DNA from 3 places in the Sphingomonas sp. AC522 genome. Region 1 is predicted to be linked to each of the others. Evidence: predicted binding sites of a transcription regulator. Region 1 holds the regulator's gene; each other region holds the start of a gene.

What was found. Region 1 encodes LexA, which represses DNA repair genes until DNA is damaged. Its sites were predicted from a motif close to GTTCCNCNCTTGTTCT; they were not measured.
Region 2: the regulator LexA is predicted to act here: its motif matches at 1,379-1,394, upstream of uvrA (excinuclease ABC subunit UvrA).
Region 3: the regulator LexA is predicted to act here: its motif matches at 1,177-1,192, upstream of ACZZZM_RS04415 (ImuA family protein).

The regions. Positions count from the first base shown of each region.
Region 1 is NZ_OZ409836.1:2,650,311-2,653,585, reverse strand. It holds gene bla (subclass B3 metallo-beta-lactamase) at 1-369, shown strand, start outside; gene ACZZZM_RS13245 (EF-hand domain-containing protein) at 427-1,056, shown strand; gene lexA (transcriptional repressor LexA) at 1,090-1,767, opposite strand; gene ACZZZM_RS13235 (molybdopterin molybdotransferase MoeA) at 1,825-3,009, opposite strand; gene ACZZZM_RS13230 (hypothetical protein) at 3,134-3,275, opposite strand, start outside.
Region 2 is NZ_OZ409836.1:3,360,585-3,363,859, forward strand. It holds gene ACZZZM_RS16840 (hypothetical protein) at 1-1,289, shown strand, start outside; gene uvrA (excinuclease ABC subunit UvrA) at 1,406-3,275, shown strand, end outside.
Region 3 is NZ_OZ409836.1:862,504-865,778, reverse strand. It holds gene ACZZZM_RS04420 (M3 family metallopeptidase) at 1-1,099, opposite strand, end outside; gene ACZZZM_RS04415 (ImuA family protein) at 1,231-1,977, shown strand; gene ACZZZM_RS04410 (Y-family DNA polymerase) at 1,895-3,275, shown strand, end outside.

The DNA of each region.
Region 1 (3,275 bases):
CTGGGCGGGACCGACCTGGTGACGTGGCTCACTCCAGGCCATACCCAGGGCTGCACGAGCTGGACGATGCGCAGTGGCGGGCTCGACTTGATCTTCGCCTGCAGCATCACCGTGGCGGGGCAACCGCTGAAGCCGGGGCAAGGCTATGATACGGCGGCCAGCGACTTCCGGGCGACGTTTGCCAAATTGAAGACGCTCAAGGCCGATATCTTCCTCAACTTCCATCCCGAGGGGTTCAGCATGGAGGCGAAGCGGCAGCGGCTAGTGGCGGGCGATGCGCGGGCGTTCGTCGATTCGGGCGAGCTGCAGCGCCGCGTTGCGGCGGCCGCGGCGGCGTTCGAGGCGGAACTGGCCAAGCAGAGCAAATGACTGTGTCCGGACAAGGTTTTGCTTTTCATGACCGGCGGCGCGTGGCTGATTGAGGCCATGACGAGCAAGAAGAGCGAGACCATCGAGGTTCGGCTGCCATTCGCGACGAAGCAGGCTTTTGCCGAACGGTGCCGGATCGAGGGCATCACCGTGAGCGCCGCGGTGCGCGGGTTTGTCGATGCGCGGTTGGCGCGGCGGCCTTCGCCGCTGGTCCCGCTGGCGGTTTTGGCGGCAATCGTGGCGGTAGCGATCGTAACTCCGGTGGCTTCGGCGCCGGACTTTTCCGCGGGGTTCGAAGCGCTGGACCGCAATCGCGATGGGGTGTTGGTCCAGGCGGAACTGGCCGGGGAGACCTCCGATTGCACGCTGGCGCTACCCTTGCGGCGGGAGCGCTGGGCTGGCGGAGCGCGGCACTTCGCCGTCTGCCAGCACCGTCCGCACTTCGCGGCGCTGGATCGGGACCATGACGGACTGGCGAACCGGGCGGAATATACCGCGGACCGGAAGGCATTTTATCGCCGGGGATATGCAGCGCTGGACCGCGATGGCGACGGCAGCTTGGATGCGGCCGAATATGCCAGTGCGATGAAGACCCGCTTCCTCGATCCTGCTCCGAAGCTCGCCTCGTTTGTAGAGCTCGACCGCAACCGCGACGGGCAGGTTAGCTGGAACGAATATCTGCGCTGAGGGCGGCCGCCGGAACCGCCGCCCGCCAGCGGATCAGTAGCGCCGCAGCAGACCAGCGAGCTTGCCCTGCACGCGCACCTGATCGGGGCGATAACGCTGCGGGTTATAGTCGCGATTGGCGGGGTCGAGACGGATCATCGCGCCTTCCTTCCGGAAATATTTCAGCGTCGCCTCGGCATCGTCGATCAGCGCCACGACGATTTCGCCGTCACGCGCAGTCTCGGCGCGGCGGATCAGCGCGTAGTCGCCATCGAGGATGCCGGCCTCGACCATGGAATCGCCGGCAACTTCAAGGGCATAATGCTCGCCCGAGCCGAGCAAAGCCGCGGGGACGGGGAGCATCGTCGCGCCTTCCAGCGCCTCGATCGGAGTGCCCGCGGCGATGCGGCCGTGAAGGGGAATCTCGACCACGTCGTTTGCCGGAACGGGAGGCGTGGAAGATGCGGACGCCGATGTCTGCACCGGTGCCACGGCCGCCTTCCCGGTTGCGCCACCGCGCTCGGGAGTCTTGAGAACCTCAAGTGCGCGCGCGCGATTGGGCAGGCGGCGGATAAACTCGCGTTCCTCGAGCGCCGATATCAGCCGGTGCACGCCCGACTTGGATTTGAGGTCGAGCGCCTCCTTCATTTCCTCGAACGAAGGCGAGACTCCGGTCTCGGCGAGGCGGTCGGCAATGAAGCAGATCAGCTCGTGCTGCTTGCGCGTGAGCATCCGAATTCTCCCGTCTAGAACAGACTGGGAACGTTTATGCAATGTTCCGCGTCCCTGTCAAGCGAGATCAAGGATTTCCACCGAGTCGCCGATTTTCGCCGCCGGAGCATGCGGCGCGCGGACGATCAGACAGGCGGCGCGCGCAAGCGTTCGCAACATCGAACTGTCCTGGATCGTCGAGGCGAACGCCTGGCCATCGCGCAATTCGGCGCGCAGATAGTCGCTGCGGTGATCGTTTGCAGGGAGCGGCTCGCCCAGCGTGACGGTGCGGGTTTGGGGCTGTGGATGCGCGGCGCCGGAGAGATAAGCGATTAGCGGGCGGACGAAGAGCAGGGTGGTGACGAAGGCGGAGACGGGGTTTCCGGGCAGGCCGACCAGCAGGGCGTCACCCAGCCGCCCGGCCATCATCGGTTTGCCGGGGCGCAGCGCAATCCGCCAGAAATCGATAGTGCCGCCCGCCGCCTCCAGCGCGGGCCGGACGAGATCGTGATCGCCGACCGATGCGCCGCCGCTGGTGACCAGCAGATCGGCGCGCACGGCGCGGAAGGCGGCTTCGAGCGCGTGCTGGCGATCGGGGAGGATGCCGAGATCGATGATCTCGACGGGCAGGCCGGCGAGCTGCGATGCGAGCATCAGCCGGTTGGTTTCGGGAAGCTGGTCCTGAGCGAGCGGTGTGCCGGGCGCGACCAGCTCGTCGCCCGTTGCGGCAATGGCGACGCGGACCTTGCGGCGGACGGCAAGGGTGCCGTACCCGGCCACGCCGGCAAGCGCGACGCGGGCGGGGGTGAGGCGCTCGCCGGTGCGGATCAGCGTGTCGCCCGTGGTGAAGTCCAAGCCTTGCCGGCGAACATTGCGGCCGAATATGGCGGGGCCGTCGCCAGCGAGCGACAGTTGCGCGCCGTCCCGCGCCGCCTCTTCCTGGACCATGACCGTATCGGCGCCCGCGGGCATGACCGCGCCGGTGAAGATGCGGACGGCCTGACCCGGCTCGACCTGGCCCGCAAAGGCCCGGCCGGCGGCGCTTTCGCCGATCACGCGCCATGGTCCGGGCAGGTCGGCGTGGCGGATGGCGTAGCCGTCCATCGCCGAGAGATTGGCGGCGGGCTGGGTGCGGAGTGCGGCGATATCCTCGGCGGCCCAGCGGCCTGCGGTTTCGGCGAGGGGGATGCGCTCGATCGGGAGCGCGGGTGCGAGCGCGAAGAGGCGCTGTTGCGCTTCGGCTACGGGAAGGAGGGCGGGCATCACGCTCGATTAGGGGAGGGTGGCGATAGACGAAAGGGGTGGCTTGCGCGCTGGACGTCGGGCTCGGATGCGCGGCGAAGCGGCGCGAGCATCGTCGGAGCTGGACTGGCCTTCAATTGAGTCGCTAGCGCTCGGCTTTTCCTAGCGTGCCACTGGCCCGCCAGGCGCTCGCGATAATCGCCACCATCAGCATCATCGATCCGAAGCCGATGGCTATCTGCACGGCGATTATGAGAAGTGCCTCCCACCCCTCTTGTGCACCATGG
Region 2 (3,275 bases), 710 kb from region 1:
ACAGCTTGCAGGGCGAATTCGTGGCGCAACTCAACGGCTGGGCCGACCTGACCGAGCTGGTCCTTCCGCCTGGGGGCGAAGCGCTCAAGATTGCGCGTTACAGCTATCAGGACGAGATTTTCACTTGGATCGGAATCTACCGTCACGCCCAAGCTTTCAATTCAGACCGCAGGAGCAACTTTATCGGCGCGGGCATCCTGTTGCGCGCTTCCCTGGTCGATCCCGCGGCGGCCCTCGAATATCTGGTCCAGGTGTTTGGGGCCTTCCGCGAGAAATTCGTCCCCGATGATCGGCAGACTGTCGGGCTGCTCGATATCGATCCGGCGAGCATCGCAATCCCGCAAAGCGCCCGCTTGCTGAGTGATTCGATACAGGCCCTTCCCGCGGGCGGCCTGACTGCTGCCGGCAAGTCTCGTGTCGGCAGCGGACTGATCTTCATCGAGGGCAAGGACGTCGACGATGCGCTCGCCGCCCGGTATCTCGAATGGGCGCAAAAGGGCTGGCAATTCCAGAAATACCACACGCTGATTATCGGCGCCCAACCTGCCAAAATGCTGATGACCAAGGCAAAAGTGGTCAGGCCGCAGGAAGTCGGCACATGGCAACCGCCCGCGCCCCCGCCTCCCCCGAAGCGCCCGCCCGCGCAAAAGCGGAAATCGGCGTCGAGTGCCAAGGGAGGCGGCCCCAGTTTTTCGGCCCAGCCGCAATCGTTGGCGCTGGATTTTCCGCCCGAGCGACCGGACCGGTTCTGGTTGGGGGTTACCGCCGGGATCATCGCGGCGGCGTGCATCGGCGCGGCAATTTGGGGCCTCTACATTGCGCAGCTCTGGGTGAACCGCGTGCCCGTTCCCCAGTCCACGACGGATCTCGAACCAATTACGGAGACCACGCCCGAGGCTAACCCTCCGGTCCCTTCCGCGACGAGCCATGATTTGAACGGTGCTCTCGCTACCACCGAATCCTTCTTCAAACAGCTCTGCGCAACCGGTGTTCCGCAGGGCACATGGTCGCGTGCCACGGCATCAGACTACATCACCACATTCGCCGACACGTACAGCCCCCTATGCCCGCTTACGGTCACGGTCGGCGCCGCGCAGGAGCGGGTCATCGAAGACGAGGGCAATGGCAAGGTACTCATCGCCGACGTCAAGCTGACCGCGGCCGGCGGTACCGTTGGTCGGCCCTGGAAAGCATCTGGCACCGTCGTGTTGCGCACTATGCTCAATTCCGCTGACCAGCCGCAGTCGTGGAAGATATTCTCGGTCACCTTCGATACGCCCGTACCATAGGGTCCCGCGAATTCATCTCTGTTCTGAACCGCTTGTCGCGCGCGCCGTTGATACCCATCTGGGCGCCTTCGCCGGGCGCTTGCAAGCCGCGAACAAATCTGGAACAGAATTACCGCATGGCACTCACCACCATTTCCGTCCGCGGCGCGCGCGAGCATAATCTCAAGGGCGTGGACATCGACATCCCGCGCGATACGCTGACGGTCATCACAGGCCTTTCGGGCTCGGGCAAATCCTCGCTCGCCTTCGATACCATCTATGCCGAGGGCCAGCGCCGCTATGTCGAGAGCCTGTCGGCCTATGCCCGCCAGTTCCTCGAGCTGATGCAGAAGCCCGATGTCGATCATATCGAGGGCCTCTCGCCTGCAATCTCGATCGAACAGAAGACCACTTCGCGCAACCCGCGCTCGACGGTCGCGACGGTCACCGAAATCTACGATTATATGCGGCTCCTCTGGGCCCGTGTCGGAATTCCCTATTCGCCCGTCACCGGGCTCCCCATTGCCGCGCAGACCGTCAGCCAGATGGTTGATCGCGTCCTGACCCTCCCCGAGGGCACCCGTCTGCTCCTCCTCGCCCCCGTCGTCCGCGGCCGTAAGGGCGAGTATCGCAAGGAGCTGCAGGAGTGGCAGAAGGCCGGCTTCCAGCGCGTCCGCATCGATGGCGAGATGTATCTGATCGAGGACGCCCCCGCGCTCGACAAGAAGTACAAGCATGACATCGAAGTCGTCGTCGACCGCCTCGTGGTCGGCGGCGAAATCGGCACGCGCCTCGCGGAAAGCTTCGAGCAGGCGCTCAAGCTCGCCGAGGGCCTCGCTTATGTCGATCTGGTCGACACCGTCGCTCCCGGCCGCGAGAACGAAGCGACTGATGCCGGCGCGATGAAGAATGCCGGCATCCCCGCCAACCGCATCGTCTTCTCCGAAAAATTCGCCTGCCCCGTATCCGGCTTCACCATCGCCGAGATCGAGCCGCGCCTTTTCTCGTTCAACGCCCCCCAGGGCGCCTGCCCCGCTTGTGACGGCCTCGGCGAAAAGCTCGTGTTCGACGAAGACCTCGTCGTCCCCAATCACGAACTGACCATCAAGAAGGGCGCAATCGTGCCCTGGGCCAAGTCCAATCCGCCCAGCCCCTATTACATGCAGGTGCTCGGCAGCCTCGCCCGCGAGTTCGGCTTCAGCCTCGATACCGCGTGGAAGGACCTCCCCGCGGAAGTCCATTACACCATCCTCCACGGCACCCGCGGCAAGCCGGTCACGCTGACCTTCGTCGACGGCCGCAAGTCGTACGACGTCAAGAAACCCTTTGAAGGCGTGATCGGCAATCTCAACCGCCGCATGCTCTCCACCGAAAGCGCGTGGATGCGCGAGGAGCTCAGCAAATACCAAAGCTCGCAGCATTGCGAGACCTGCCACGGCGCCCGCCTCAAGCCCGAGGCGCTGGCGGTCAAGATCGCCGGCGAAAGCATCAGCCACGCCACGCACCTCTCGGTGGTCGACGCCCTCGCCTGGTTCCAGAAGCTTCCCGCCACCCTCACCGATCAGCAGCGCGAGATCGCCCGCGCGATCCTCAAGGAGATCGACGAGCGGCTCGGCTTCCTCAACAATGTCGGCTTGGATTACCTCAACCTCGACCGCACCAGCGGCACGCTCTCCGGCGGCGAATCCCAGCGCATCCGCCTCGCATCGCAGATCGGCTCGGGCCTCTCGGGGGTGCTCTACGTCCTAGACGAGCCCAGCATCGGCCTCCACCAGCGCGACAACGACATGCTGCTAAAGACGCTCCGCCGTCTGCGCGATCTCGGCAACACCGTCCTGGTCGTCGAGCATGACGAAGACGCGATCCGCACCGCCGATTACGTCATCGATATGGGCCCCGGCGCCGGCGTCCATGGCGGCGAGATCGTCGCGCAGGGCACGTTCGAGCAAGTCCTCGCCAACAAGAACAGCATCACCGCCGACTATCTCGCCGGCCGCCGCTCGGTCC
Region 3 (3,275 bases), 1.8 Mb from region 1:
GCTCGATCCTGATGCCGGCGCCTTCCTTGTCGGCGACCGCCTGCATGTCGGCGACTTCTTCGAGCACGCGAGCGCGGGCCGCGGGCCAGACCGCCATCATCAGCTTCATCGCATTGGCGGGCGTTTCCGCCATCGTATCGTCCATGCGGTAGAGCGCGTGGTTCTTGAAGCCGAGCAGCACGGCGCGCTGCTGGCGCAGCTTTAGGATCTCGGCGATCACGGCCTTGGTGTCGTTGGCGTCGCCATTGTCGCCACGGCCGACAAAGGCGCGCCAGATCTTCTCGCGAAGCGCGCGGTTGGTCGAATTGGTGAGGAAGGGCTCGACGGCCGAGCGCGTATTGACGACCGCCCATTTGCCGGGAAGCTTGCGCTCGTCCGCTGCGGCCTTGAGCGAGGCGACATAGCTATCGGGCAGGCCGGCGAGGTCCGCCTGGCTTTCGAGCACGATCCAGCTTTCCTCGTCCGCCAGCACCTTGCGGCTGAACTCTGCGAACGCAGTCGACAGCGCCTGGTTGAGTCGGCTGACTTCGGCGCGCTGGGCGTCGGTGAGCGCGGCGCCGCGGCGCACGAAGCTGCGATAGGTGCGGGTGAGCAGGCGCAATTGCTGCGCGTCGAGCTTGTCGGAGGCGCGATTGTCGTACGCCGCTTTCACGCGGGCGAAGAGCTTGGGATCGAGATACAATTCGTCGTAGAATTTGGTAAGCCTGGGGCTCCATTCGCGATTGATCTCCTGCACTTCCTTGCTCGCCAGATTGGAGATGTAGACGCCCCAGGCGGCCTGCACCCGGTCCATAGTCCCGCCCATATTTTCCATCGGCAGGACGACGCTCGAGAAGCTCGGCGCGGTCGTGGCGTCGCGGATCGCGAGCACGTCGCGTCGCAATTCCGCCATCGCCGTCTCGAACGCCGGCGGAAACATCGCCGGCGCGAACTTGTCCCATGGCGGCGTGCCGCCATAACCGCCGGGCCAGGGCGCGAGCAGCGGGGATGCATCAAGCGCGGCGGTCTGTGCGGAGGCCATCAGGCTGCCCAGGAACGGCGCGGAGAGAAGGCTTGCCGAGCCGAGAAGGGCATGGCGGCGGGAAAGGCGGGGACCCATGGGGTGCGGCTCCGTGATAGGGGAATAAGGCACCCTAGAGCGAATGCGATGAATGGCAATTGACTCGCGGCCCCATTGGAACAGAATAGGAACATTCCCCGTTCCCGAGTCGTGAGCATCGAGTATCTCAAGTGGCCGACCCCGCTATTCTGAAGCAATTGCGCGAGACGCTCAACGGTCTGGAGGGCAGCGGTTTCCGCCGCCGCCCGGTTTTGCCGTTTGGCGTGGAGGCGCTGGATTCGCGGCTGGTCGGCGCGGGGCTGAGGCTCGATGCGCTGCATGAGGTCGCGGCGGCAGGGCCGGACATGGCCGAGGATTGCGCGGCAACTTTGTTCATGGGCGGGATTGCGGCACGCGCCTGGGGGCCGGTTCTGTGGGTGGTGCGGCGACGTGATCTGTTCGCGCCGGGGCTCAGCCAAGTTGGGCTCGATCATAAGCGACTGATCTATGCCGAGGCGCGTGACGATGCCGAGTTGCTCGCAGTTATGGAGGAAGCGCTGCGCCACCGCGGGCTGGGCGCCGTGATCGGCGAAGCCAAGCGCGCCGACATGACGGCGACGCGACGGCTGCAACTCGCGGCCGAAGGCGGACGCACGATCGCCTTGCTGATGAAGCGCCATGCCCGCGAGGGGTCCGATCCGATCGCCATGCCGTCTGCCGCGGTCACCCGCTGGCGGATCGGCTGCGCGCCCTCGACTCCACTGCCGGTGGAAGGCGTCGGGCGGCACCGCTGGCGCGTCGAGCTTGCTCGGCAAAAGCAGGGCGAAGGTTTCACTCAGATTTTGGAGGCATGCGATGCCACGGGTCGCTGCGCTCTACCTGCCGAACTGGCCGATCGATCGGCTGCGGCGGGCAGAGCAGCGCGCCGCGCCGCCTGAAGCGGCGCGCGTCCCCAGCCTAACCCCTGCACCGCGCAATGGCGGATGGCGCCCTGGCGCGCGCTGGGCGCGCGACGATGTGCCTCCCCTGATCGTCGAGGATCGGAACATTGGTGTAATTCCCTTGATTACCTCGATACGCGAAGGTGGCCGGCTCGAGATCGCCGCTGTCTGCCCGCATGCCCGTGCGCTGGGCTTAATTCCCGGCATGGCAGTCGCTCAAGCGCGCGCGCAGATTCGGGGGCTGGATATCCGCCCTGCCGCTATCGATGAAGACCGCGCCGATCTGATGCGGCTGGCGCTGATGCTGGCGCAACGTTGGGCACCGACTGTGGCGATCGAAGGCGATGATACTCTGTTTATCGACCTGAGCGGCCTTGCCCATCTCCATGGCGACGAGGCGGCAATGGCGGCATTGCTACGCCGGATGCTTGCCCGGTCAGGCTTTACCGCGCGTATCGCCATCGCAGATACACCCGGTGCGGCATGGGCATTGGCACATCATGGTCAGCCAGCCATCTGCCCCCCGGGCGCGCATGCGGAAGCGCTTGCACCTTTAGGGATTGAGGCCCTCAGGATCGAGCCCAAGACTGCCGAATTGCTCCAACGGCTTGGCGTCACGCGAATTCAACAACTGGCAGAAATGCCTCGTGCGCCTTTAGCCAAGCGATTTGGCGCTGCGCTGGTAACCCAGCTTGAACGCGCGCTCGGGCGGTTGCCCGAACCGCTGCATCGCGTCGTCCCCGAAGCGCCTATCGCAATAGTCCAGCGCTTCGCAGAACCGATCGCCACGCCGGAGGCAATCACGCATTGGCTGAGCCAACTCGTCGGTCGCCTATGTGAAGCGCTTGAGGCTAGGTGGCTGGGCGTCACGCGCATCGAATTGTTGGCGGACCGTATCGACGGCGTTCCTCAGCGTATCCGCGTGGGGCTCGCCCGCCCAAGCCGGGACGAGGCGCATCTGCTGAAACTCCTGACGCGACGGATCGAGGATGTGGAGCCCGGCTATGGGATCGACGCGCTAGCGCTGCATGTCCGGCGCGCCGATGTGCTCGGACCCCGAGCGATAACCGAACGGCTCGAGGAGGAAGCCGCACCCGATATTGCGCCATTGATCGACACACTCGCAACGCGCATCGGCTTGCCCCGATTGTGGCGGATGCAGCCAATCGAAAGCGATGTGCCCGAACGATCGGCAGCGCGGATGGCCGTGCTTGACGCCCCCGAACGCAGCGGGGCGCGCGTGAAAGTCGGCGATGTCCGTCAGCTAGATCGCAACCCCGCGCTACATCCCTGGC